Regions from separate parts of the Moellerella wisconsensis genome, predicted to be linked through region 3. Evidence: predicted binding sites of a transcription regulator. Region 3 holds the regulator's gene; each other region holds the start of a gene.
What was found. The regulator PurR, encoded in region 3, represses purine synthesis genes. The targets are predictions, from matches to a motif close to CANGCAAACGTTTGCNTG.
Positions count from the first base shown of each region.

Region 1 (6,133 bases), 800 kb from region 3:
ATGTTCGAGAGCGTGCACTGGTGCCAATAACTAATTCACACCCTTCTAATGCCTCATCTAAGGTATTAACTATTTTGGCATTACCAATCACATCACTCGCCCCCGCAGAAAGCGCAATAGAATGAGAATCAGGCTGAACTAATGGATTGACTAAATACAGATTCGATAGCCCCATGGTTTTCATGGCTCTAGCAGTAGAGCCCATATTACCGGTATGGGAGGTTTCAACGAGGATAATGCGGATATTGTCTAGCATGATATTTTGTGTTTTTTCGAAAAAAGATCTCACAAGCTTAACACAAAATTGATTACGATGCCGAATAACTGTATAGTATGCAGCTCTTAAATTCGTTCTTTAACATCCCGGTGGAAAAAACCCATGCATCCGATGCTCAATATCGCCATACGTGCTGCACGTAAGGCGGGAAATAAAATCGCTCAAAATTACGAAAATCCGAGCAATATTCAAGTCACACAGAAAGGTATGAATGATTTCGTCACTAATGTTGACCGTGACTCTGAACGATTGATTATTGACATCATTCATAAATCTTACCCAGATCATACAATTATCACTGAAGAAAGTGGTGAATTGTCAGGTAAAGATCAGGATATACAATGGGTAATTGATCCACTGGATGGCACTACCAACTTCACTAAACGTCTTCCTCATTTCTCAGTCTCTATCGCTGTACGCGTTAAAGGCCGTACAGAAGTGGCTGTTGTTTATGATCCAATGCGCAATGAATTATTCTCAGCGGTACGTGGCCAAGGCGCTCAATTAAATGGTTATCGTTTACGTAGCTCTGATGTTCGCGAACTGGAAGGCACTATTATTGCCACTGGATTCCCTTTCAAATTAAAACAGCATTCTGCTGTTTATATGAAAATTATGACTAAGCTGTTTGAAAGCTGTGCTGACTTCCGTCGTACAGGTTCAGCAGCATTAGATTTAGCTTATGTTGCGGCAGGCCGTGTCGATGGTTATTTTGAAATCGGTTTAAAACCTTGGGATTTCCTTGCTGGCGAATTGATTGTACGTGAAGCAGGCGGCATTGTGACTGACTTTGTTGGCGGTCATAACTATATCGCTTCTGGTAACATTGTTGCAGGTAATCCACGTGTCGTTAAAGATATATTAGCGTCAATGCGTGATGAGCTAAATGAAGCCTTAAAACGTTAATTTAACTTCGCGTTTTAGCCTATTCTAAAGGCTCCTATGTAAAGTCAGATATTTAAAGGCCAGAGTGTGAAACGTCTTCACTCTGGCCTTTTTGTTTAACTAGCCATTCTGTTACATCTACGCTTTACTCTATCATCCATAAATTACTTCATAAATAATGGCTAAGAAAAACCGATTACTGCTACTGCGCTACAATTTTAGGCCGAATAAAGATTGCTGGTAGGGCTAATAGCGCCATAAAATAAAACACTAAGCTGTGTTGATCAGGCACTCGTTCATACATAAAGCCCACAATAACAGTAACTATGGCTAATCCACCGCCCATGGCTAACGCCGAATAAACAGCCTGTAGCGGAATGATCTCATCTTCTTTACGCGCACTAATAAATCGCATAGCCGCAAGATGACATACGGTAAATGTTCCCGCATGCAATATTTGCACCACGATTAACACCGGCAATGCAGTAAATGCGCCCATCAAACTCCAGCGTATCACTCCAATAATAGCGGATAATAACAATAAGTTACGTGCGCTCCAGCGACGGAATAAGCGATGGCTCATAGTAAAAACAATCACTTCAGCTACCACACCCAATGACCATAAATTACCAATCACCGAATCCGAATAGCCGGCTTCTTTCCAATACAACGATGCAAAACCATAATAAGCCGCATGAGCGCCCTGAAGCAGCGTAACGCAGACTAAAAAGCGCCAAACTGAGCTGTCAGCAATCAACTGTTTGAACGAGATTTTAGGTCCATGGGTTGATTTTTTGATCCCCGCAGGCATGATGGCTGGCTTAAGTAACGTGGCAAGTAGCAGAGCTAATATACTGATAATCAGTGCGATCATGATAGTTTTATGCCCCCAAACACCGGACAAATAACCAATTAGCGAGGAACTAATAATAAAGGCTATCGAGCCCCAAACACGTAATCGACCATAATCAAAGGTAAATTGCTTTTGCCAAGTGCCCGCCAACGAATCGCTTAATGGCACCATAGGGGCAAAAAATAGGTTAAAACCTATCATTACAAAAAATAACCATGCCCAATGGGAACCAAAAGAAAAACCAACCGCAAATATTAATGTAAGTAGCGCTAATATACGTAACGCTGAGATCAATTTAGCGGGATCTTTAACCGCCGGCGTAATCAGTAGCGCCCCGATAAAACGCGCAGATAATCCGATGCCAAGTAATAAGCCGATCATTTGCGCATCGATGCCCTCTCCTTGTAACCAGATTGACCAAAACGGCAAGAAAATACCGTAGGCAAAAAAGTAGGTGAAGTAATCTATCGCTAGCCAGCGTGTTGATGGAATGACCATCCCTATCCCCCATTTTTAGAAAGCAAAAAACCCGCTATGCGAGTTTATCGCAGCGGGTTAGAGATTATATCCCCTTATGGCCTAAATTATAGATACAAAGGTTGATAAACGAGCCTTGTACCTAAGATTTTTAATGCCTGAGGAATATAATTTATATTAACTTAAGCGTAGACTGGGTATTTAGCGCAAATATTTAATACTTTTTGCTTAATACGCTCAATTGTTGCTTCGTTGTTAAGATCATCAAGAATATCGCACATCCAGCCCGCCAATTCACGTGCATCAGCTTCATTAAAACCACGGCGAGTAATTGCTGGTGTCCCAATACGTACGCCAGAAGTTACAAACGGACTTTTAGGATCGTTAGGTACGCTATTTTTATTGACGGTAATATTCGCACGACCTAATGCAGCATCGGCATCTTTACCAGTAATATCTTTATCAACTAAATCAACTAAGAACAGGTGATTTTCTGTACCGCCGGAGACCACTTTATAGCCGCGTTGTTGAAACACATCGACCATGGCTTTAGCATTTTTAGCAACTTGTTGTTGATAAACTTTGAATTCTGGTTCCATAGCTTCTTTTAATGCCACCGCTTTACCCGCGATAACGTGCATTAAAGGACCGCCCTGTGAACCTGGGAATACCGCTGAATTCAGTTTCTTATACAGCTCTTCGTCACCACCTTTAGCTAAAATCAGGCCTCCACGTGGGCCGGCTAGCGTTTTATGAGTTGTGGTAGTAACAACGTGAGCATGTGGAACCGGATTAGGATAAACATCTGCAGCAACTAAACCAGCAACGTGCGCCATATCAACAAATAAATATGCGCCAATGCTATCAGCGATTTCACGCATTTTAGCCCAGTCTACAACGCCAGAATAGGCAGAGAAGCCACCAATAATCATTTTAGGCTGATGTTTTTTAGCTTGAGCAGCGATATCGTCATAGTCGATTTTACCGCTTTCGTCGATACCGTAAGGAACGATATTATATAATTTGCCGGAGAAGTTTACTGGTGAACCGTGGGTTAAATGTCCACCGTGTGCTAGGTTCATACCCAAAACAGTATCACCTGGTTTCAGTAATGCCATATAAACAGCCGCATTTGCCTGAGAACCTGAATGTGGCTGTACGTTTGCGTAATCTGCACCAAACAGTTCTTTTGCACGGTCAATGGCTAATTGCTCAACCACATCAACGAATTCGCAACCACCATAATAGCGTTTGCTTGGATAACCTTCGGCGTACTTATTGGTCAGCTGAGACCCCTGAGCTTGCATAACTCGTGGGCTAGTGTAGTTTTCGGAAGCAATTAACTCAATATGCTCTTCCTGACGTTTTACTTCATTTTCCATCGCTTCCCACAGTTGTGGGTCGTAATCTGCAATATTCATTTCACGCTTTAACATTCGCTTCTCCTGCCTCAGCTAATACAAAGTAGTCAATCATTCGAACCTGAATGCCAACAGTGTAAACTCTTTTTCTTCATGGTGATAGCCCTAACATCAAATATTACGCAATCGATTGCATTATTTTTAAAATGATTTTGGCTACAATCTATTAACATTATTAAATACCATCAATAAAAGATAAATCGACAGATATCACTAAAAATACGCCTTATATTAATCGATAGTTAGCAAGCCATGACTTTAAATAGGTTTATTAAAATCTGACTATTTACATTACCTTTAAAACGATATAAGTTGCATCTATAATACATGTTATAAATTCTCATGATATAATGAGAAATGTTCAGGAGAACCTGCATGATCGATCACCAGACTATCGCAATTGTTAAATCAACTATTCCCGCTATCGCCGCGACCGGCCCTAAATTAACCGCGCACTTTTATCAACGGATGTTCAAACATCATCCTGAGTTAAAAGATATTTTTAATATGCGTAATCAAGAAACCGGTGATCAACGCGAAGCGTTATTTAATGCCATTTGTGCCTACGCTATCAATATTGAGACCCCAGAAGCACTAATGTCAGCAGTTGAAAAAATTGCTCAAAAACACGCTAGTTTAAATATTAAACCAGAACACTATCCGATTGTTGGCGAGAATTTACTGGCGGCTATTGATGAATTACTCAGCCCAGGCCAAGAAGTATTAGATGCATGGGGGCAAGCCTATGGCGTATTGGCAAATATTTTTATTCAACGTGAAGCTGAAATTTATCAAAAAAATAAACAGAAAGTTGGCGGCTGGCAGGGACTACGTGAGTTTACACTGGTAAAAAAAATACCGCGAAGCGAACTGATTACCAGTTTTGAATTTGCCCCTGTCGATGGTCAGCCGGTGGTAGATTATTTAGCCGGCCAATATCTTACTATTTATATCAATGATGCGAGATTTGATAATCAAGAAATTCGCCAATATTCATTAACTGAAGCAGCTAATGGTCATAGCTATCGAATTGCGGTTAAGCGCGAATCAAAAGGTGCAGTATCGAATTACCTGCATCAGCATTTAAACCAAGGTGATCGGGTTAAATTAGCCCCACCTTGTGGCGACTTTTATCTCGATATTGCATCAGAGACACCGGTGACTCTGATTTCGGCGGGGGTTGGATTAACGCCAATGTTGAGCATGCTCCATCATCTTAAACAAACTCAGCATACGGGAGAAATTCACTGGCTACATGCTACAGATAATGGCAAGGTACATGCCTTCGCAGATGAAGTTAGCGATTTGATTTCAACGCTGAAAAAAGCTCAATCTACCGTTTGGTATAATACCCCGAATACAGATGACCAATTAGGGATAGATTATCACCATCAGGGATTAATGGATCTTTCAATGATTAAAGCTCAGATAATTAATCCTAAGATGCACTATTACTGCTGCGGTCCCGTCGAATTTATGCAATTTATTGCACGACAATTGATAGAGATGGGTGTCAGTTCTGATAATATTCATTATGAATGTTTCGGTCCACATAAGGTCTTGTAAACCCAATTATTCATCTCTTATCATTTCTTATTTGCGGTAACGGGGGTCCCATAAGCACACGATTCCATCCCATTCCTGTGTGTTTATTCCGTTACCGCAACTTTTTAGCGTCGCTAAACTAAATATCCCCAATAATTCTACTACAGAAAATTTATTGTCTCGTCTTTAATACAGTAGATTTATGGTGGTATATAAACATCATACTCCACCACTATTAGCGATTAAATAGCTTCGTCATCCTGCTCGCCGGTACGAATACGAATGACTCGAGCAACATCGTAAACAAAGATTTTACCGTCACCGATTTTGCCCGTTTGTGCCGTCTGCATAATAGTTTCTACGCAGCTCTCGACAATATCATCAGGTACCACTATCTCAATTTTTACTTTAGGTAAAAAATCGACCATATATTCTGCACCACGATATAACTCGGTATGGCCTTTTTGACGACCAAAACCTTTAACTTCGGTAACAGTCATTCCGGTAATACCCACTTCAGCCAGAGCTTCACGGACATCATCTAATTTAAACGGTTTAATAATTGCATCAATCTTTTTCATAAAACAATCCTGTTATGACCAGTTTTTGCGACCGAAACCCGAAGTGATGGGATAACGACGATCTTTACCGAAATTACGTGCCGTTATACGTGGC
Region 1 covers NZ_CP093242.1:2,372,966-2,379,098, forward strand. Annotated here, with positions in the region: gene trmJ (tRNA (cytosine(32)/uridine(32)-2'-O)-methyltransferase TrmJ) at 1-256, opposite strand, end outside; gene suhB (inositol-1-monophosphatase) at 380-1,183, shown strand; gene MNY66_RS10435 (3-phenylpropionate MFS transporter) at 1,365-2,513, opposite strand; gene glyA (serine hydroxymethyltransferase) at 2,675-3,928, opposite strand; gene hmpA (NO-inducible flavohemoprotein) at 4,289-5,479, shown strand; gene glnB (nitrogen regulatory protein P-II) at 5,701-6,039, opposite strand; gene MNY66_RS10455 (NAD+ synthase) at 6,052-6,133, opposite strand, start outside.
Region 1: the regulator PurR is predicted to act here: its motif matches at 4,033-4,050, upstream of glyA (serine hydroxymethyltransferase).

Region 2 (6,133 bases), 1.4 Mb from region 3:
AAAGGATTGCCACGTCCCTTTGTTAATCCACAGGGCCAAATAGAAGCCAGTGATGATTGGTGGGCTGAAATGCAAACCACTGAAAAGTGGAAAAAGCAGCGACAAAAAGGAGTTTAATCCATGAAAAATGGACTGCTTGATACCGTTTCACTGATTTCTCTGCACGGTGTCGGCGCCAGTCAGGCAGAAAAATTGAGTAAAATTGGCCTTAATACTGTGCAAGACCTGCTATTACATTTTCCACTACGTTACGAAGATCATACCCGTTTATATCATATCAGCGATCTTTTGCCGGGCAGCACTGCGACCATTAGCGGCGAAATACTGCAAACAAAAGTCGTTTTTGGTCGGCGGAAAATGATGACTTGCCTAATCACCGATGGAACGGGAAACCTTACATTACGTTTTTTCAACTTTACTGCCGCAATGAAAAACAGTTTAGCTGAAGGGCGAAAAATTATCGCCTACGGTGAAATTCGCCGAGGCAATCTGGGTGCTGAAATTATTCATCCCGAATATAAAGTTAAGCAAGAAAATGATCTAATCCACTTGCAAGAAACGTTAACGCCGGTTTATCCAACAACAGATGGTCTGCGCCAAACGACGCTGAGAAAATTACTTGAACAAGCCTTAACGTTAATAGATACAGAAAATATCGCCGAATTATTACCCGAAGAACTGCGTCAGGGATTAATTAGTTTACCCGAAGCAATAAAATTACTGCATAGCCCACCACCCGATATTGAACTCAGCGAATTAGACGCGGGTCGCCATCCCGCCCAAAAAAGATTAATTCTCGAAGAATTATTAGCTCATCATTTAAGTATGTTGGCCATTAGAGCTGGTGCACAGCGCTTGTATGCCGAGCCTTTGCCAGCAAAGGGCGATTTAACCCAAAGATTTTTACAACAATTACCCTTTTCGCCTACTAAGGCACAAAATCGAGTCATCACCGAAATCGCGCATGATTTAAGCAAAAGTATGCCAATGATGCGTTTGATTCAGGGCGACGTGGGCTCTGGAAAAACATTAGTCGCTGCATTAGCCGCTATTTATGCCGTCGAAAATGGCAAGCAAATCGCGCTGATGGCACCAACAGAACTGTTAGCCGAGCAGCATGCAAATACCTTTCGTCAATGGTTTGAGCCCTTAGGTGTTCGAGTAGGTTGGTTAGCAGGCAAACAAAAAGGCAAAGCACGGCAACAGCAGCAAGATGCTATCGCTCAAGGTGATGTTGATATTATTGTCGGAACGCACGCTATTTTTCAGCAACAGGTGATTTTTAAATCACTTGGCCTAATTATTATCGATGAGCAACATCGTTTTGGAGTACATCAACGCCTCGCATTACGCGAAAAAGGTGAACAGCAAGGCTTTCATCCTCACCAATTGATTATGACCGCCACACCGATTCCCCGTACCTTGGCAATGACTGCATATGCTGATTTAGATACCTCGGTGATTGATGAGCTACCTCCCGGCAGAACTCCAGTAACCACAGTGGCTATCCCAGACAGTCGACGTATTGAAATTATTCAACGTGTCAAACAAGCTTGCCATGATGAAGGTCGACAGGCTTATTGGGTATGTACTTTAATTGAAGATTCGGAATTATTAGAAGCTCAAGCGGCTGAAGTTATTTTTGAGGAGTTATCACAAGCACTACCGGAATTGAATATTGGACTGATTCATGGCCGTATGAAACCCAAAGAAAAACAGACGGTAATGGATGCTTTTAAACGCAATGAACTGCAATTATTAGTTGCTACTACAGTGATTGAGGTAGGCGTTGATGTTCCCAATGCCAGTTTAATGATTATCGATAATCCAGAAAGGCTGGGTCTTGCCCAGCTTCATCAGCTTAGAGGTCGTGTCGGCCGTGGTGCTGTCGCCTCTCATTGCGTCTTATTATATAAAACCCCATTAACTCATACCGCTAAGCAGCGTTTACAAGTTTTACGCGATAGTAATGATGGATTTGTGATTGCGCAGAAAGATTTAGAAATTCGTGGGCCTGGTGAACTGCTTGGCACCCGCCAAACAGGGAATGCAGAATTCAAAGTTGCTGATTTATTAAGAGATCAGCATATGTTACCTGATGTCCAGCGTATCGCGCGCTATCTCCAACAAAATTATCCTGATAATGCACAGGCGATGATAGAACGTTGGTTACCTGAACGCGAGCAATATAGCTACGCTTAATCTTTATGGCTCTTAGCTGACGCTATAATACTAGCCTCAGCCAAAAGCCATAGGGGTATTATTTATCATACTGAGTTAATTTCTTACGCTATATCAACTAACTAGAAACCTTAATAATCTAACCTCCCCATCACTTTTTGCTATTATCTGTTGGCTACTTTTATTGCCATAGATCACATAACGACACTGTTATTAAAAACAGTATTGACATAAATTTAAAACTTGGTAGATTCATATGCAACGGCAAAACAATAAATTGTTTTTCGTTAATAGCAGTAAAGTTTAAATGAAATTAATTATATTTTAATGGGGTTGCGATAAAGGCCACGATATATGTAATATGGAATTCGTATTTTATATGAACATGTTTTAAGGCCACGTAAAGAGTATTCAAAATCGCAAAATTGTTGTATCTGATTATTTATATTTTATAGTAGTAAATATAGTATATAGTAAATATAGTATAACAGTAAAATAGTAATTATGTTTCAATGGGGATTGCGATAAAGGCCACGATGTATTTAGTATGGGATATCATAGTCAATATGATAACGTTTTAAGGCCATGTAAAGAGTATCCACAATCGCAAAATAAGTGTTACCGCGACGATGTAAGGCTTTGATTTATAATGCTGTAGTTAAGCATTAAGTTGTGTTAGTCAGTCTATTTTAACGCAACGAGAGTAAAGCAACGCATCAAAAGTATATGTCGCAAGGGGATGTACTTGTTTATCTGCTTAACCATTTGAAGTTATAACTGGACAAGCCTTTAGTATAAACCGATTAATATATGGAGAGAAGTCACTAATTTATTAGTAACCATATTTTTATAACGTGTACATTTAAAAAGCAGTATCCGATGTAGTATTAAGTTAGTAGTATATTAATGTTAAAAACTAAGTATGCAGTACCCTAAAAGCCCTGACGCCAAATAATGTCAGGGCTTTTTTCTTTGATTAATTTAATATTCCCACCTGATAATGATTATTAATATTTTGTTAATAACCATGCCAAAAATCATTCTCTTGCTTTACTTTAAAGATGATAAAAAATAACCCGCTATATCATTCAATAAAAAAATAATCATAAACGTCACATTGAACTGTATATAAAAAGCGATTATTGATTCAGTATTAGCTAGATATAAAATTGCCGTGAATAAATTCACGGCAATCTCCTGCGTTCTTTACTTATTAGATCATCGAATAAAAGTGACTATTTAACCTGTTATTGTGGGGAATAATGGCAACAACAGATAAAGTTTGATAATAATCGCATTCACAATATCAATGAAGAACGCACCTACCATCGGAACCACAAGGAACGCCAAATGTGACGGACCAAAGCGATCTGTGACTGCTTGCATATTCGCAATAGCTGTCGGTGTTGCACCTAGACCAAAACCACAGTGTCCTGCAGCCAGAATGGCAGCATCATAATTTTTGCCCATCACCCGGAAAGTAACAAAAATAGCATAAGATGCCATCACGATAGCTTGTACGGTCAAAATAACCAGCATTGGGATTGCCAGTGAAGCTAATTCCCATAATCTTAAGCTCATTAACGCCATGGCTAAGAACAAGGATAAACTCACGTTACCAAGCACCGATACCGCTCTATCAAATACACGGTAGAAACCGAGCATCGATAAGCTGTTACTTAAAATAACCCCAACAAACAGCACACACACAAACGTTGGCAGTGCATACGGGGTATCTGCGAGCCACGCTGAAATATATTTCCCTGCTAACAAACAGATAGCGATCATCGCTAACGTTTCAATCATTACCATTGAGGTAATAACACGCCCTGACTGCGGTTTTTCAAATGCTGTTGGTACATCTTTATCATCATCAGCTGTGCCGGGTATGGCGACATTACGAATAAGAAAACGAGCAACAGGACCACCAATCAATCCTCCAAGAACTAAACCGAACGTTGCGCAAGCCATTGCAACTTCAGTCGCACTTTGGAAACCATAGGATTCGCTAAAGATTTTACCCCAAGCGCCGCCTGTTCCATGCCCTCCAGAGAGAGTAATTGAACCAGCAAGCAGACCCATCAATGGATCTAATCCCAACATTTTGGCTAAAGCAATACCCACTGTATTTTGTACAACCAATAAACCAACAACGACAAACACAAAAATAAATAATGCCTTACCACCGGCTTTCAAACTTGCCAAGTTTGCATTCAGACCGATAGTCGCAAAAAAAGCCAACATCATAGGCTCTTGCAATGATAAATCAAAAGACACACTCCAATCCATGGTCTGCTTAAGCAGAAGTAGTGTCAATGCCACTAATAATCCACCAGCAACAGGCTCGGGAATAGTGTACTTTTCTAAAAAAGGAACTGACTTAACAAGTTTTCGCCCAAGTAAGAGCACAAGTGTGGCAGCAACCAGCGTACCGTAGACATCTAGATGATACATTTACGTACCTCATTTGTTATTAATATTATTTAAAACCAATAAGACGTTAGTAGATTCCTTTCAACGCCAAGAAGCAGGTTAACCGATTAAAAGAAAAAATGAGACTAAACACAAGTTAAAACATATAAAAATGTGAGGAATAAGTTCAACAGTGACAAAAAAAATTTAAAGCAAACGATTGCTTTTTGAAATGGCATCATTAAAATGCATTTTTTGTTGGTTGATAACTCTTAAGGCGCAAAATTATTCGAGTTGTAATAGTACGGCAACCGAAAGCATTCCGATAAATAGGACTCTGCATGAGTCGGAAAGCAAAGAACAACCAATGCAGCTGCTATCTGAAGCATGACGGGTATATTATGAATAATTCATCGCTAAAACAATCGACTACAGAGACGATAACGCAGGGAAATAGTGAATTAGTTTATCGCCTAGAGGATAGACCTCCCCTGCCCCAAACCCTATTTGCTGCTGGCCAGCACTTACTCGCTATGTTTGTCGCTGTCATCACACCTGCGATGTTAATTTGCCAAGCACTAGGGCTGCCAGCTCACGACACACAACGTATTATTAGCATGTCATTATTCGCTTCTGGTCTCGCGTCTCTGATTCAAATTCGTGCTTGGGGGCCTATCGGGTCGGGATTGCTCTCGATACAAGGGACTAGTTTTAACTTTGTCGCCCCGTTAATTATGGGAGGCCTAGCACTTAGAAACGGTGGTGCAGATATCCCAACTATGATGGCAGCATTATTTGGTACTCTGTTAGTCGCAGCATTAACCGAAGTAGCATTATCACGAATATTACATTTAGCTCGTCGTGTGATTACTCCATTAGTTTCTGGCGTCGTAGTAATGATTATCGGCCTTTCATTAATTCAGGTGGGATTAACCTCAATTGGCGGCGGCTATGATGCCATCAAAAATAATACTTTTGGTTCACCCGACAATCTCATTTTAGCCGGCATCGTGCTCGCCGTGATTATTATTTTGAATCGTCAACGCAATGCATATCTGCGTATCGCCTCTTTAGTTATTGCCATGGCTATTGGCTATTTAGCCGCATGGTGGATGGAGATGCTGCCATCAACGCCCACAGATACCCCTAAAGAAGCCTTTATTACCATTCCTGAGCCGTTTTACTATGGATTATCTTTTGATTGGAATCTGTTACTGCCCCTGATACTTATTTTCATGGTGACATCGTTAGAAACCATTGGTGATATCACTGCAACCTCAGATGTTTCAGAGCAACCGGTACGAGGCCCGCTATACATGAAGCGGATCAAAGGTGGGGTCTTAGCTAATGGCTTAAACTCGATGGTTTCTGCGGTATTTAATACCTTTCCGAATTCATGTTTTGGTCAAAATAATGGGGTGATCCAATTAACTGGAGTCGCTAGCCGTTACGTTGGATATGTTGTAGCTTTTATGCTGATTTTACTCGGATTATTCCCCGCAGTTGCCAACTTTGTTCAGCAAATTCCTGAGCCAGTACT
Region 2 covers NZ_CP093242.1:214,574-220,706, reverse strand. Annotated here, with positions in the region: gene trmH (tRNA (guanosine(18)-2'-O)-methyltransferase TrmH) at 1-117, shown strand, start outside; gene recG (ATP-dependent DNA helicase RecG) at 121-2,202, shown strand; gene gltS (sodium/glutamate symporter) at 3,421-4,635, opposite strand; gene MNY66_RS00895 (uracil-xanthine permease family protein) at 4,995-6,133, shown strand, end outside.
Region 2: the regulator PurR is predicted to act here: its motif matches at 4,803-4,820, upstream of gltS (sodium/glutamate symporter).

Region 3 (6,133 bases):
CTTAGCCCAGCGAGATAAAATAGAAATCCGGAAGAATTTTTTACAGCGTTCTGTGTCATTTTATTAATCTTTTAGATGAAAAATTGAATGATATCCATGAGCTATCGAGAGGCTGATGCTGAATTTATTTTACTGACAGCTCAACCTTATTATGACTCACTATCAGCAATCGACTAATTAAAATATTTATTACTTAGTCTTTATTATTGCTTAAATTTGAATACCGAGCAGGTGTTGAATCGAGGTTTATTGCCACTCAAATTATTTGGAATATAAATTTAATCGATGCTTCATTGTATCGCCTGTCATTTTTCAAAGTAAAACGGTAATATTTGCACAATGCTGTTAAATTTTTTGAAGGGAAGGTTATGTGGTCAGCGTATTCATTGGAAGTTATTGATGCTGTTGCTAGAACCGGTAGCTTTAGCGCAGCAGCAGTTGAGCTACATCGAGTTCCTTCTGCGATTAGCTATACAGTTAAACAATTGGAAGAATGGCTGGCAATACCGCTGTTTGAACGGCGACACCGTGATGTTGAACTCACTGAAGCAGGGCGGGTATTTATTAAAGAAGCGCGCGCTGTCATCAAAAAAATGGATGATACTCGTCACCATTGTCAGCAAATTGCCAACGGTTGGCGTGGACAGCTAAGTATTGCGGTTGATGGGATAGTCAAACCTCAGCGAACGGAACAACTTATTTTAGATTTTTATCAACATTTTCCCGATGTAGAGCTGTATATTTACCCTGAAGTTTTTAATGGCGTTTGGGATGCTTTAGCCGACGGTCGGGCAGATGTTGCCATTGGCGCAACTCGAGCTTCGCCAATTGGAGAACGCTACAGTTTCAAAGATATGGGATTTATGCCGTGGCGCTGTGTGGTTAATCATCGACACCCGTTAGCAAGTGAGGCAGGTCCATTGACCGATGATCAATTGCGACCTTTTCCCAGTTTATGTTTAGAGGATACCTCAAGAAATTTACCTAAAAGAGAAACTTGGGCGTTGAATAATCAGCAGCGAATGATAGTACCGAGTTGGGAAAATGGATTAGCGTGTTTAAAAGCGGGATTGTGCATGGGAGTAATCCCCGAACATCGGGCTTTGCCGTTATGTGAACAAGGGATTTTAGTTGATTTACAACTTTCCCAGCCATTTCCTGAAAGTCCGTGTTGCTTAACGTGGGTCGAGAACCATGCGTCTCCGGCATTAAGTTGGCTGCTCGATTATTTGGGCGACAGCGAAACACTTAATGCCGAATGGTTGCGATAAAAGATTATCGGCGGTAATCGATAAAAGGACCGTCCGCTACTGAGCGGCGTTCAACTAAGCGTGGATGCACTTCAATAGTTTGTGCATCTTCACGTTTATTGACAATCCGATCCAATAGCATAGAAAATGCCATCTGACCTAAACGTTCTTTTGGCTGATGGATTGTGGTCAGTGCCGGAGTAAAATAGCGCGCATTGCGTACATTATCATAACCGATAATTGAAATATCTTGTGGAACGCGCAAGCCCATTTCATCGGCGGCACAAATTGCACCCATCGCCATAATATCCCCACCACAGAATACAGCGGTAGGTTTGTGTTTATGACTTAGAATTTCGCTCATGGCGGAATAACCTGATTCGGGCTCAAAATTGCCTTGGACTATCCACTCATCACGTAAGGTGATTTTAGCTTCTTCCATCGCCTTTTTAAAACCATTTAAGCGTCCAATTCCTGTATTGCGTTCTAATGGACCGGGGATAATCCCTAAATCACGATGACCGCGATCAATAAGATAACGCCCCGCAAGGTAACCGCCATGAAACGCATTATCAATAATGGTGTCAGTAAAATCACCTCGAGCTTCCCCCCAATCCATGACAACCATGGGGATATTTCGATATTCTTCTAACATAGTAATCAAATGGTCAGGATATTCTGAACACATGACTAATAAGCCATCAACACGTTTTTGCGCTAACATTTGTAAATAGGCTTTTTGTTTGCCTAAATTATTATGCGAATTACATAAAATTAGCGTGTATCCTTTGTCGTAACAGCTATTTTCAACTGATTCAATAACTTCAGCAAAATATGGAGCCTCACTCGAGGTTGCCAGTAATCCAATCGACTTGGTGTGATTAACTTTCAAGCTTCTCGCAACTGCACTAGGTGAATAGTTCAGTTCTTTAATTGCCGTCCAAACGGCAATCTTAGTATTTTCGGCGACGAAACGCGTTTTATTAATAACATGGGATACGGTTGTGGTAGAGACGCCTGCGCGTTTTGCCACATCTTTAATCGTTGCCATGATGTAAAAAGACTCCTGACCAATAAGTGGTCTTATAATATAATTTTATTAAAAGTTGTCAGTATATTGAGGCATAAGAGGTTGTCTGACAATAATTTAGCGATTTGTCATGAATTTTGTCTGATCTAGCGCAAAAACGAAAGTAATAATTGATGTTATAACATGTGATATATTGCGTGGTTTTAAATTTTTACTGTGAGATACTAATTAGTAGCTAGTCAATTTTAGTTATTTGATGGGGATTTCTAAGCATCAGCTAGCATAATTAGATATCATAGCATTAGAATATAACGTTATTGGAATATCAATAGGAGCAAATATCATGGATACAGATCTTAAATTCGGACTCTGCACCGCATTAGGCGCATTAGTGATGATTATTTTATTTGTGGTACATATTTTTTGATTGGTCTGTGTGCGAAAACCAACCACTGAAATTATTAGATTAAGGGCGAGACATTTATCCCGCCCTTAATCTATCAGTAAGAGCCAAAAGAGATCTCTGCTCTTACTTTATTAATCACTAAGCCAGATTTTCTGCAACAAAATTCCAGTTAACCAATGCCCAGAAGTTGTCCATATATTGAGGACGAGCATTACGGTAATCGATGTAATACGCATGTTCCCAAACATCAACGGTCAGAAGAGGTTTATCTTCACCAGAGATTGGGGTGGCTGCATTTGAAGTATTGACGATAGCCAAGCTGCCATCAGCTTTTTTTACTAACCAAGTCCAACCAGCACCAAAGTTTTTAATCGCAGAATCAGTGAATTGCTGTTTGAATTCAGCAAAAGAACCAAATGCTTGGTTGATAGCTTCTGCAACTTTACCTGTGGGTTCGCCACCTGCATTTGGTGCTAAGCAGTGCCAGTAAAATGTGTGATTCCATACTTGAGCCGCGTTATTGAATAGGCCACCTTCAGAAGATTTGATAATCTGCTCTAAAGATTTACCTTCAAATTCAGTGCCTTTGATCAGGTTATTCAGGTTTACCACATACGTATTGTGGTGTTTACCATAGTGATATTCTAGGGTCTCAGCAGAGATATGTGGTTCGAGCGCATTTTTTGCGTAAGGTAGAGCGGGTAATTCAAATGACATTGCATACTCCTTGTTAAACTATTGTATTTTATAGTTTGCTACTTCGGGTTTTGCTCGATAATTGAGCCAAAAGGGTGGTTCTATTTCTAAGGACAGCATCGTTAAGGTCAACTGCCTCTATTTTACTTATCATATTAACAACATTAGATAAAAATCACAGTGTCTTATAATATAAAATATTTATATATTATTTATTAGTCCACTTTAATTCATCTTGAGATTAGTTATCTGGCGGGTTAAAAATAGACACAATGCAGGGATAATGATCCCTTTTTTAAACCGGTAATGTTATAGTAATGTATTATTGTAAACAAAATGCATATTCTAGGTAGTGTGTTTGATTACATGGAGTAGGCGGCCTGCATTGAAACGGCGCAGCCCAAAATGTGTGTTTTGCTATTATAAGTATACAGATTAGGTATACAGATACTGGATCTGATGTGGTCGGTTTGGTATCGGTATAGACAAAGACACATACAATGTTCAGGTATTGAACTTTTTAATTCAGCTGCAATTGTTTGATCCATCATTGTTTGATCTACAATTGTTTAATATTGTTTATTACAGCAATATTGGGCTGACAGACCAGCACATATTAGTTTTAAGGAAGTAAGAATGACAACTATTGAAAAAATTGAGCGCCAAATCAAAGAAAACCCGATTCTATTATATATGAAAGGCTCTCCAAAACTTCCAAACTGTGGTTTTTCCGCGCAGGCTGTACAAGCACTATCTGCATGTGGCGAGCGTTTCGCTTATGTGGATATTTTACAGAATCCAGATATTCGTGCCGAGTTACCTAAATATGCTAACTGGCCTACATTTCCTCAATTATGGGTCGATGGTGAATTAGTCGGCGGATGTGACATTATTATGGAAATGTATCAGCGCGGCGAATTGCCTAAGTTGATCAAAGAAACTGCGGATAAATACCGTTCAGCTGATGAAACAAAAGCTGAGTAATTATTAAGTTATTCGTTAACATAAAAAAACCGCAGGAGAATATTATGTTCTCTGCGGTTTTTTTATGGATTATTTAATCGCTGATTATTCAGTAATAGCTAACGGCCAGCCACCTAATTTTTTCCATTTATTAACTATTTCACAAAACAGTAGGGCAGTGCGATCAGTATCATAAAGCGCACCATGAGCTTGTTTAGCGTCAAAGGGAATGCCCGCAGTCAAGCAGGCCTTGGCTAAAATAGTTTGACCAAATACCAAGCCACTTAATGCGGCGGTATCGAAGGTTGCGAAAGGATGAAATGGGTTACGTTTTAACCCCGCGCGTTCTGCGGCATTAATAACAAAACTGTGATCGAACGTCGCATTATGAGCAACAATAATTGCCCGGTGGCAATTAGCGCTTTTCATCCCCTTCCGAACCATTTTAAAAATAGCATGCAGTGCTTCATATTCACTGACTGCGCCGCGTAATGGATTGTTGGGGTCGATACCCGTAAAGGCCAATGCAGCAGGCTCAAGGATAGCACCTTCGAAGGGATTAACATGAAAATGTAAGGTCTCGTCTGTTTTCAGCCAGCCATCATGATCCATTTTTAAGGTAATTGCTGCTATTTCGAGTAATGCATCTGTTTTGGCATTAAACCCGCCCGTTTCCACATCAATGACCACAGGATAATATCCTCTGAATCTATTAACCAGAGCGTTTAAATTATTTTTATCAGACTTTTCAGACATTAGAATTTCATTTACAGTTTTTGAGGTTAATTCATATTATGCCAAAATCAGCATAATTTTGCAGGGATGAATATTGAAGAACCCTCAGAAAAATCACAGTATAGCGATTTTTCCAAGAGTTAAGCACTCTTAGCGGATGGAGTAGTTAGGCTCCGAGCTTAGAACGCGTGCCCATAAAATCTAGGCGTAATATTAGTTACCGAGGCCGTGACTAGCACTTTTATTTTCGATGAGCTCAATCTTATAGCCATCGGGATCTTCAACAAAAGCAATAATGGTTGACCCCCCTTTTACGGGACCTGCTTCACGGGTTACCGTGCCGCCTGCTTTTTTGATATCAGCGCACGTTTGGGCAACATCATCAACACCAAGAGCGATATGGCCATAAGCATTTCCCATGTCATAGCTGTCAACACCCCAATTGTAGGTTAACTCAATTACAGCACCTTCGCTTTCATCGCTGTAGCCTACAAACGCTAGAGAATATTTATATTCGGTATTTTCGCTAGTACGCAAAAGACGCATCCCTAATACTTTCGTATAGAAATCAATCGAACGTTGCATATCACCAACGCGTAGCATGGTATGAAGTAAGCGCATAATAACCCTCTCTTATGTTGACTATTTGAATCAAAAATCGATTTAGCTCCTAATATAACGCGTATACACATGATAATACAATTGATCTGCCTGATATTTTAAAGGTATAAGTGAGTGAGGTGTAATTAATAACATTATAAGTGCTATTTTATTTTAGGGGATGACAATGGCTGAGCAACTTGAATTTTTTGAGCTTCAAAGTCCTTGCCGGGGTATTTGTCAAACTAATGATCACGGTTATTGTCGAGGCTGTTATCGTACCCGAGATGAGCGATTTAATTGGATTAATTATTCAGATAGTCAAAAAAGAACCTTATTACGTCTTTGTCATCAGCGATTTATACGCTTTACACGTCAACAAACAGTAGAACAAAATAATGATACACAGCAACAAAATTTATTTTAATAAATAGCATATTAATTATATTTAAT
Region 3 covers NZ_CP093242.1:1,573,877-1,580,009, forward strand. Annotated here, with positions in the region: gene punC (purine nucleoside transporter PunC) at 1-59, opposite strand, end outside; gene punR (DNA-binding transcriptional activator PunR) at 369-1,271, shown strand; gene purR (HTH-type transcriptional repressor PurR) at 1,276-2,301, opposite strand; gene sodB (superoxide dismutase [Fe]) at 2,825-3,403, opposite strand; gene MNY66_RS07090 (Grx4 family monothiol glutaredoxin) at 4,019-4,366, shown strand; gene rnt (ribonuclease T) at 4,451-5,101, opposite strand; gene gloA (lactoylglutathione lyase) at 5,294-5,701, opposite strand; gene MNY66_RS07105 (DUF1289 domain-containing protein) at 5,868-6,107, shown strand.

Region 4 (6,133 bases), 810 kb from region 3:
TCCCGCATCTTCACCTGGATGCCCTGCGGCAGCCATCCAATTAGCTGATAGCTTAATACGTTTTAAATCTTGGATATAAGCCGATGCAATATTGGTTAGAGCTTCCCCCACCGCCATACGTGCAGAAGCCGCGAAATCCAATAATGCGATTGGTGCACGCTCACCAATAGACATAGCCTCACCATAGTAGCTGTCTAGGCTCGCCGTCGTTACCGCGCAATCGGCGACCGGAATTTGCCACGGTCCCACCATTTGATCACGCGCTACCATGCCAGTCACAGAGCGGTCACCAATGGTGATTAAGAATGTTTTTTCAGCCACTGCTGGCAAATGCATAATACGTTTTACCGCATCGTGTAACTCAATCGCCGCTCTATCTAATGCCTGTGCTGGCGCCTGCTGGGTTGTAACATCGCGCAGCATTTTGGGTGTTTTACCTAACAATACATCTAGTGGCATATCGATAGGATGATTATCAAAATGTTGATCATTCAATAATAAATGATGTTCTTCTGTCGCTTCACCAATGACCGCATAAGGTGCACGTTCACGTTGACAAATTGCTTCAAAGATTGGCAATTTTTCAGGAGATACAGCCATAACATAACGTTCTTGCGATTCGTTACACCACACTTCTAGTGGGCTCATGCCCGGTTCATCATTTAGAATTTTGCGTAATTCGAAACGACCACCTCGACCACCATCGCTTACCAACTCAGGCATCGCATTGGATAAACCACCAGCACCGACATCATGAATAAAAAGAATCGGATTATCGTCGCCCATTTGCCAGCAGCTATCGATAACTTCTTGGCAACGGCGTTCCATTTCTGGGTTATCCCGTTGAACCGAAGCGAAATCTAAATCTTCATCGGATTGACCGGAGGCCATCGATGACGCAGCTCCGCCACCTAAACCGATATTCATTGACGGACCACCGAGTACAATCAGCTTAGCCCCAACGGAGATCTCACCTTTCTGGACATGATCTGCACGGATATTACCGATCCCACCGGCAAGCATGATCGGCTTATGATAACCGCGTAATTCCTCACCGTTATGACTGGTGACTTTTTCTTCATAGGTGCGGAAATAGCCCAACAGTGCGGGACGACCAAATTCATTATTAAATGCAGCGCCGCCTAATGGACCGTCCATCATAATATCGAACGCACTAACAATGCGTGATGGTTTACCGAAATCTTCTTCCCATGGCTGTTCAAAACCGGGAATTCTCAGATTAGACACAGAAAATCCGACTAAGCCCGCTTTAGGTTTAGCGCCACGCCCTGTTGCACCTTCATCACGAATTTCTCCACCAGACCCCGTTGCCGCCCCCGGCCATGGCGAAATTGCTGTTGGGTGATTATGCGTTTCGACCTTCATCAAAATATGGGCATCTTCTTGATGATAATCGTAATTGCGGTTTTGTGCATCGGGGAAAAAACGCCCAACTGAAGAACCTTCCATTACCGCAGCATTATCTTTATAGGCAGACAATACATAATCAGGTGTCTGCTCGAAGGTGTTTTTGATCATCTTAAACAACGATTTAGGCTGAGCTTCACCATCAATAATCCAATCGGCATTAAAAATTTTATGACGGCAATGTTCAGAGTTAGCTTGTGCAAACATATACAGTTCGATATCGGTAGGATTACGCTGTAATTTTGCGAAGGCCGCCAATAAATAGTCAATTTCATCATCAGCTAAGGCTAATCCCATCGCTGTATTAGCCTGTTCAAGAGCACTGCGCCCCTGAGATAATATATCAATCACCTTCAGCGGTGCAGGCTGATGCTGTACAAACAAAGCAGCGGCTTGATCCATTGAGGTAAATACCACTTCCATCATACGGTCATGCAATACAGCAGCAACCGCCTGCTGTTGAGTATCAGTCAACGTATCCGCTTGTATATAATAAACAATACCGCGTTCAATCCGCTTAACTGCCGTTAAACCACAATTATGCGCGATATCGGTAGCTTTAGATGACCATGGAGAGATAGTTCCGGGTCTTGGCGTAACCAGTAATAACCTCCCGAAAGGCGTATGTTCCGGAAGCGATGGGCCATATTTGAGCAGACTTTCCAGCTTTTCTTTTTCACTATCACTTAGCGGTGCCGCTAAATCAGCAAAATGTACATATTCAGCGTAAATATCAGTAATTGGGATCTCTTGTTGCTGAAATAATGTCAGTAAGCGGGAGATACGGAATGCTGATAAAGCAGGTGAGCCACGCAAAATTTCCATAGTCTTTGATTCTCTCTTTTGAACGCCAGCCCTGACCATCAATGCAGGGGAACTGATGCCATTATAAAGCAATGTTCACCAATACGAAACCGTTTGCGTGAGCAAAAATAAAGCAAAGTGATAAAATATCTCTCATATAAAATAGACAATTTTTGTTGCACCGCGCTAAATTGTTTCGCAGAATGTCAGATTACTGGGAATATAACCATACTAAATTTAGCTCGATTTGAGTTTTTATTACGACAACACCAGTACCACTAACGAGATATAATTGTTTGAATAATTTAAAAATACATTATTTCGTTATCGCTATTATTGCTTTTTTATCTGCCGCTATTATTGGCTTAGATACTCATTGGTCAGGCCACCAGGAATCGCAGTTAAAAAAAATACTGTCACGCAAAGAGTTGCGCGTCAGTGTTATCAGTTCACCACTGATCTATATTAACGATAAAAATGAAATTAGCGGTTTTGATTATGAACTCGCACAACATTTTGCCGATTATCTCGGCGTCAAACTTAAGGTTACGGTTAGACCAACCATAAATCAGCTGTTTGATGATCTAAAAAAAGATAAAGCTGATCTAGTCACGGCGGGCTTACTGTATAATCAAGATCGCTTAAAAAATGCCCAAGCGGGTCCACAATATCTATCCGTATCGCAACAATTAATTTACCGGAAAGGTACGACTCGACCTAAATCATTTGATCAAGTTAACGGGAAATTTGTGGTCATGGCAGGCTCCGCGCATGCTAGAACGCTCAAACAGTTAAAACAATTTTATCCGGAACTAAGCTGGCAGGAAACCAACGACTATAGTACCCACCAGCTGCTAGAAATGGTGGCTGAAGGGATAATAGACTATACGCTCGAAGATTCTATCTCGGTATCACTGCAACAGCGTATTCATCCTCAAGCCGCGATTGCGTTCGATCTCGGTGAAGAAAATGCCATCACTTGGTATATGGAGCGAACAGCAGACGATAGTCTCAACGCGGCTTTGCTGGATTTTTTCAATACCAGTAATGAAGAAGAATTGTTAGCCCGCTTAGAAGAAAAGTATTTTAGTCATGTCGGCAGCTTTGATTATTTTGATACGTTGACCTTTATTAGTGCTATCAATAAAGTCTTACCTGATTATCGGCCCTTATTTGAAAAATATGCGCATAATATTGATTGGCGTTTATTAGCGGCGATCGCTTGGCAAGAATCCCACTGGGATCCACAGGCAACATCCCCCACAGGAGTACGTGGTCTAATGATGTTAACCAAGCCGACAGCAGCTACCATGGGAGTGCAAGACCGTTTAGATCCCGAAGAAAGTATTAAAGGTGGGGCGGCTTATATTGAATATATTATGCAACGTTTACCGGTATCTATCCCCGACGATGAACGCATTTGGTTTGCTTTAGCCGCGTATAATATGGGTTATGGTCACATGTTAGATGTACGTAAACTAACTGAACAGCAAGGAGGCGATCCAAATCGATGGTTAGATGTTAAATCTCGCTTGCCATTGTTGACCCAGAAAAAATACTATACCCAGCTCAACTACGGCTATGCACGTGGGCATGAAGCCTATCGCTATGTCGAAAATATTCGCCGTTATCAGCAAAGTTTAGTCGGTTATCTATATAATCAAGAAAATAAGCCGTTAACGGAGCCTGATGAACTGCAAGCCCGTTTGTTTGCACCTATAGACGAGAGTACCTCATCAGCCATTATTAAGCAGAATAGTGATTCAAATATCGAGCCAAATAGTTATCCAGCAACTAAATCTTATTCTGTACCACAAGAAAAAGTAAGTCTGAAAAATCGGCAGAATCAGTCAATGCCAAATAAAATATCTGCGGTAAATCCGGGGAATATTCTCGGCGATCATTTTCTTTCGATTTATCATAAAAGAACAGAGCAATTGCAGAGACAAGCTAGTCAACAATCTCATGATGATATTCGCTCTATTCCGCTGATGCCTAGTACAGAACATTAACTCCATTGTTAACTATCAATTAGTTCGAACTTGGCTACCCGTAGACGAAGTACTGAAAATGAAACAATAACTCCCCCCTAGTAGTTTCTCCAAGGGGGGAGTTGATTCAATAGCGCGATTAAATTAAGCAACTTAAATATTAATAAATATCCCTATTGTTGTGCTGATTTAGCTGCAGCTTGAGCTAATAATTTTTGCTGTTTTTTCTGCTCACGACGTAACTTAAAAAATTGACTTAATAAATCAGCACATTCTTCAGCTAATACCCCAGAAACCACCTCTATGCGATGATTCATTCCTGGATGCCCTATAACGTCCAATAATGAACCACAGGCGCCGGTTTTAAAATCACTCGCTCCATAAACTAAACGCCCTACTCGCCCATGGATCATCGCACCAGCACACATAACGCACGGCTCTAATGTGACATACAGTGTAGTATCTAATAAACGATAATTAACTAATCGCTCCCCCCCCGCGCGAAGTGCAATAACTTCTGCATGTGCGGTGGGATCATTATCACTAATTGGTCGATTCCAACCTTCAGCAATTAATTGATCATTTTTAACCAATACTGCTCCCACAGGTATCTCGCCAATATCCTGAGCTTTTTTAGCTAACTGCATCGCATATCGCATCCAGTATTGATCTCTCTCGGATTGGGTCACATCAACCTCATCGATATTAAATAATCGATAATTATTGCTGATGTATGCTTTGACTGCAAATCATCATCAGCTGAAAAGAGCTAATTTTGCCGCAAATCCCATAAAAAAGGTCCCTACAGCGCAATTTCCTACTTTAGCTAAACCTTGCTGCTGACGAAAATAGCGAGCAATAAAATAGCCACCAAAAATCAATGTACTCAAATAAGTAAAACTCACCAATTCTAATATTAACGCTAAGACTAAATAGGAAAGCGAGGTATGTGCATAGCTAAAGTCGATAAATTGAATAAAAAATGACATAAAAAATAAAATGGCTTTCGGGTTAGTTAAGCTCAGCATTAACGCTTTAGTAAACTGATCTTCAGTGCGGACAGCTATGGCAGAGTTATCCTGTGGTCTGGTGCGACATAGCAAGTTAAAATAGAGGATCTTGCCTCCTAAATACAGTAAATAAGCGGCACCTAAATAACGAATTAAATCAAATAAAAACGGAGAGGCTTTAATCAGCGAAGCAACGCCAATAAAAGAAAGAAAAATCAATATAGCGTCCCCAGTAAAAACACCTAATGCTGCTTTATACCCCGCACGAGTTCCATAAGAAGTACTTGATTTTAAAACATAAAGTGAATTGGGCCCAGGAACTAGAATAATCAGAATCAATCCTGCCATATAGGTCCAAAAATTAACAATACCAATATCTTCAAACATTTTATTCCTTGCTTTTTACGCTTTTAAATTGTTATTAAAAATATTCATACAAATTTTTTAACACAGATTTTTCATTTTGTGAATGGATAAACTATTGCCAATAAATAAATTTCCTAAAATGAACACTATTACTCATCTAAGGAATACATATTTATTTACTTAAATTCATTCCACAATCGAAATAATATGACATATATTATTTTAATAAATGAAAGTTATTGGTATAAAATAACGGAGTACAAATTATGAGTAATTATCAAATTGCAGTTATCGTTGGTAGTTTACGTACCGACTCTCTAAATAGAAAACTCGCTCGGGCCCTAATAAAATTAGCTGATAATAGACTCTCCTTTAATTTTATTGATATCAGCAAATTACCTCTTTATAACCAAGATGATGATCTCGTTCCAAAAACTGAAGTTCTTGATTTTCATTCCCAAGTTACCCTCTGTGATGGCTTACTAATCGTCACTCCTGAGTATAATCGTTCAGTGCCTGGTGTGTTAAAAAATG
Region 4 covers NZ_CP093242.1:2,386,831-2,392,963, forward strand. Annotated here, with positions in the region: gene purL (phosphoribosylformylglycinamidine synthase) at 1-2,253, opposite strand, end outside; gene mltF (membrane-bound lytic murein transglycosylase MltF) at 2,529-4,244, shown strand; gene tadA (tRNA adenosine(34) deaminase TadA) at 4,397-4,882, opposite strand; gene leuE (leucine efflux protein LeuE) at 4,979-5,620, opposite strand; gene MNY66_RS10495 (NADPH-dependent FMN reductase) at 5,866-6,133, shown strand, end outside.
Region 4: the regulator PurR is predicted to act here: its motif matches at 2,336-2,353, upstream of purL (phosphoribosylformylglycinamidine synthase).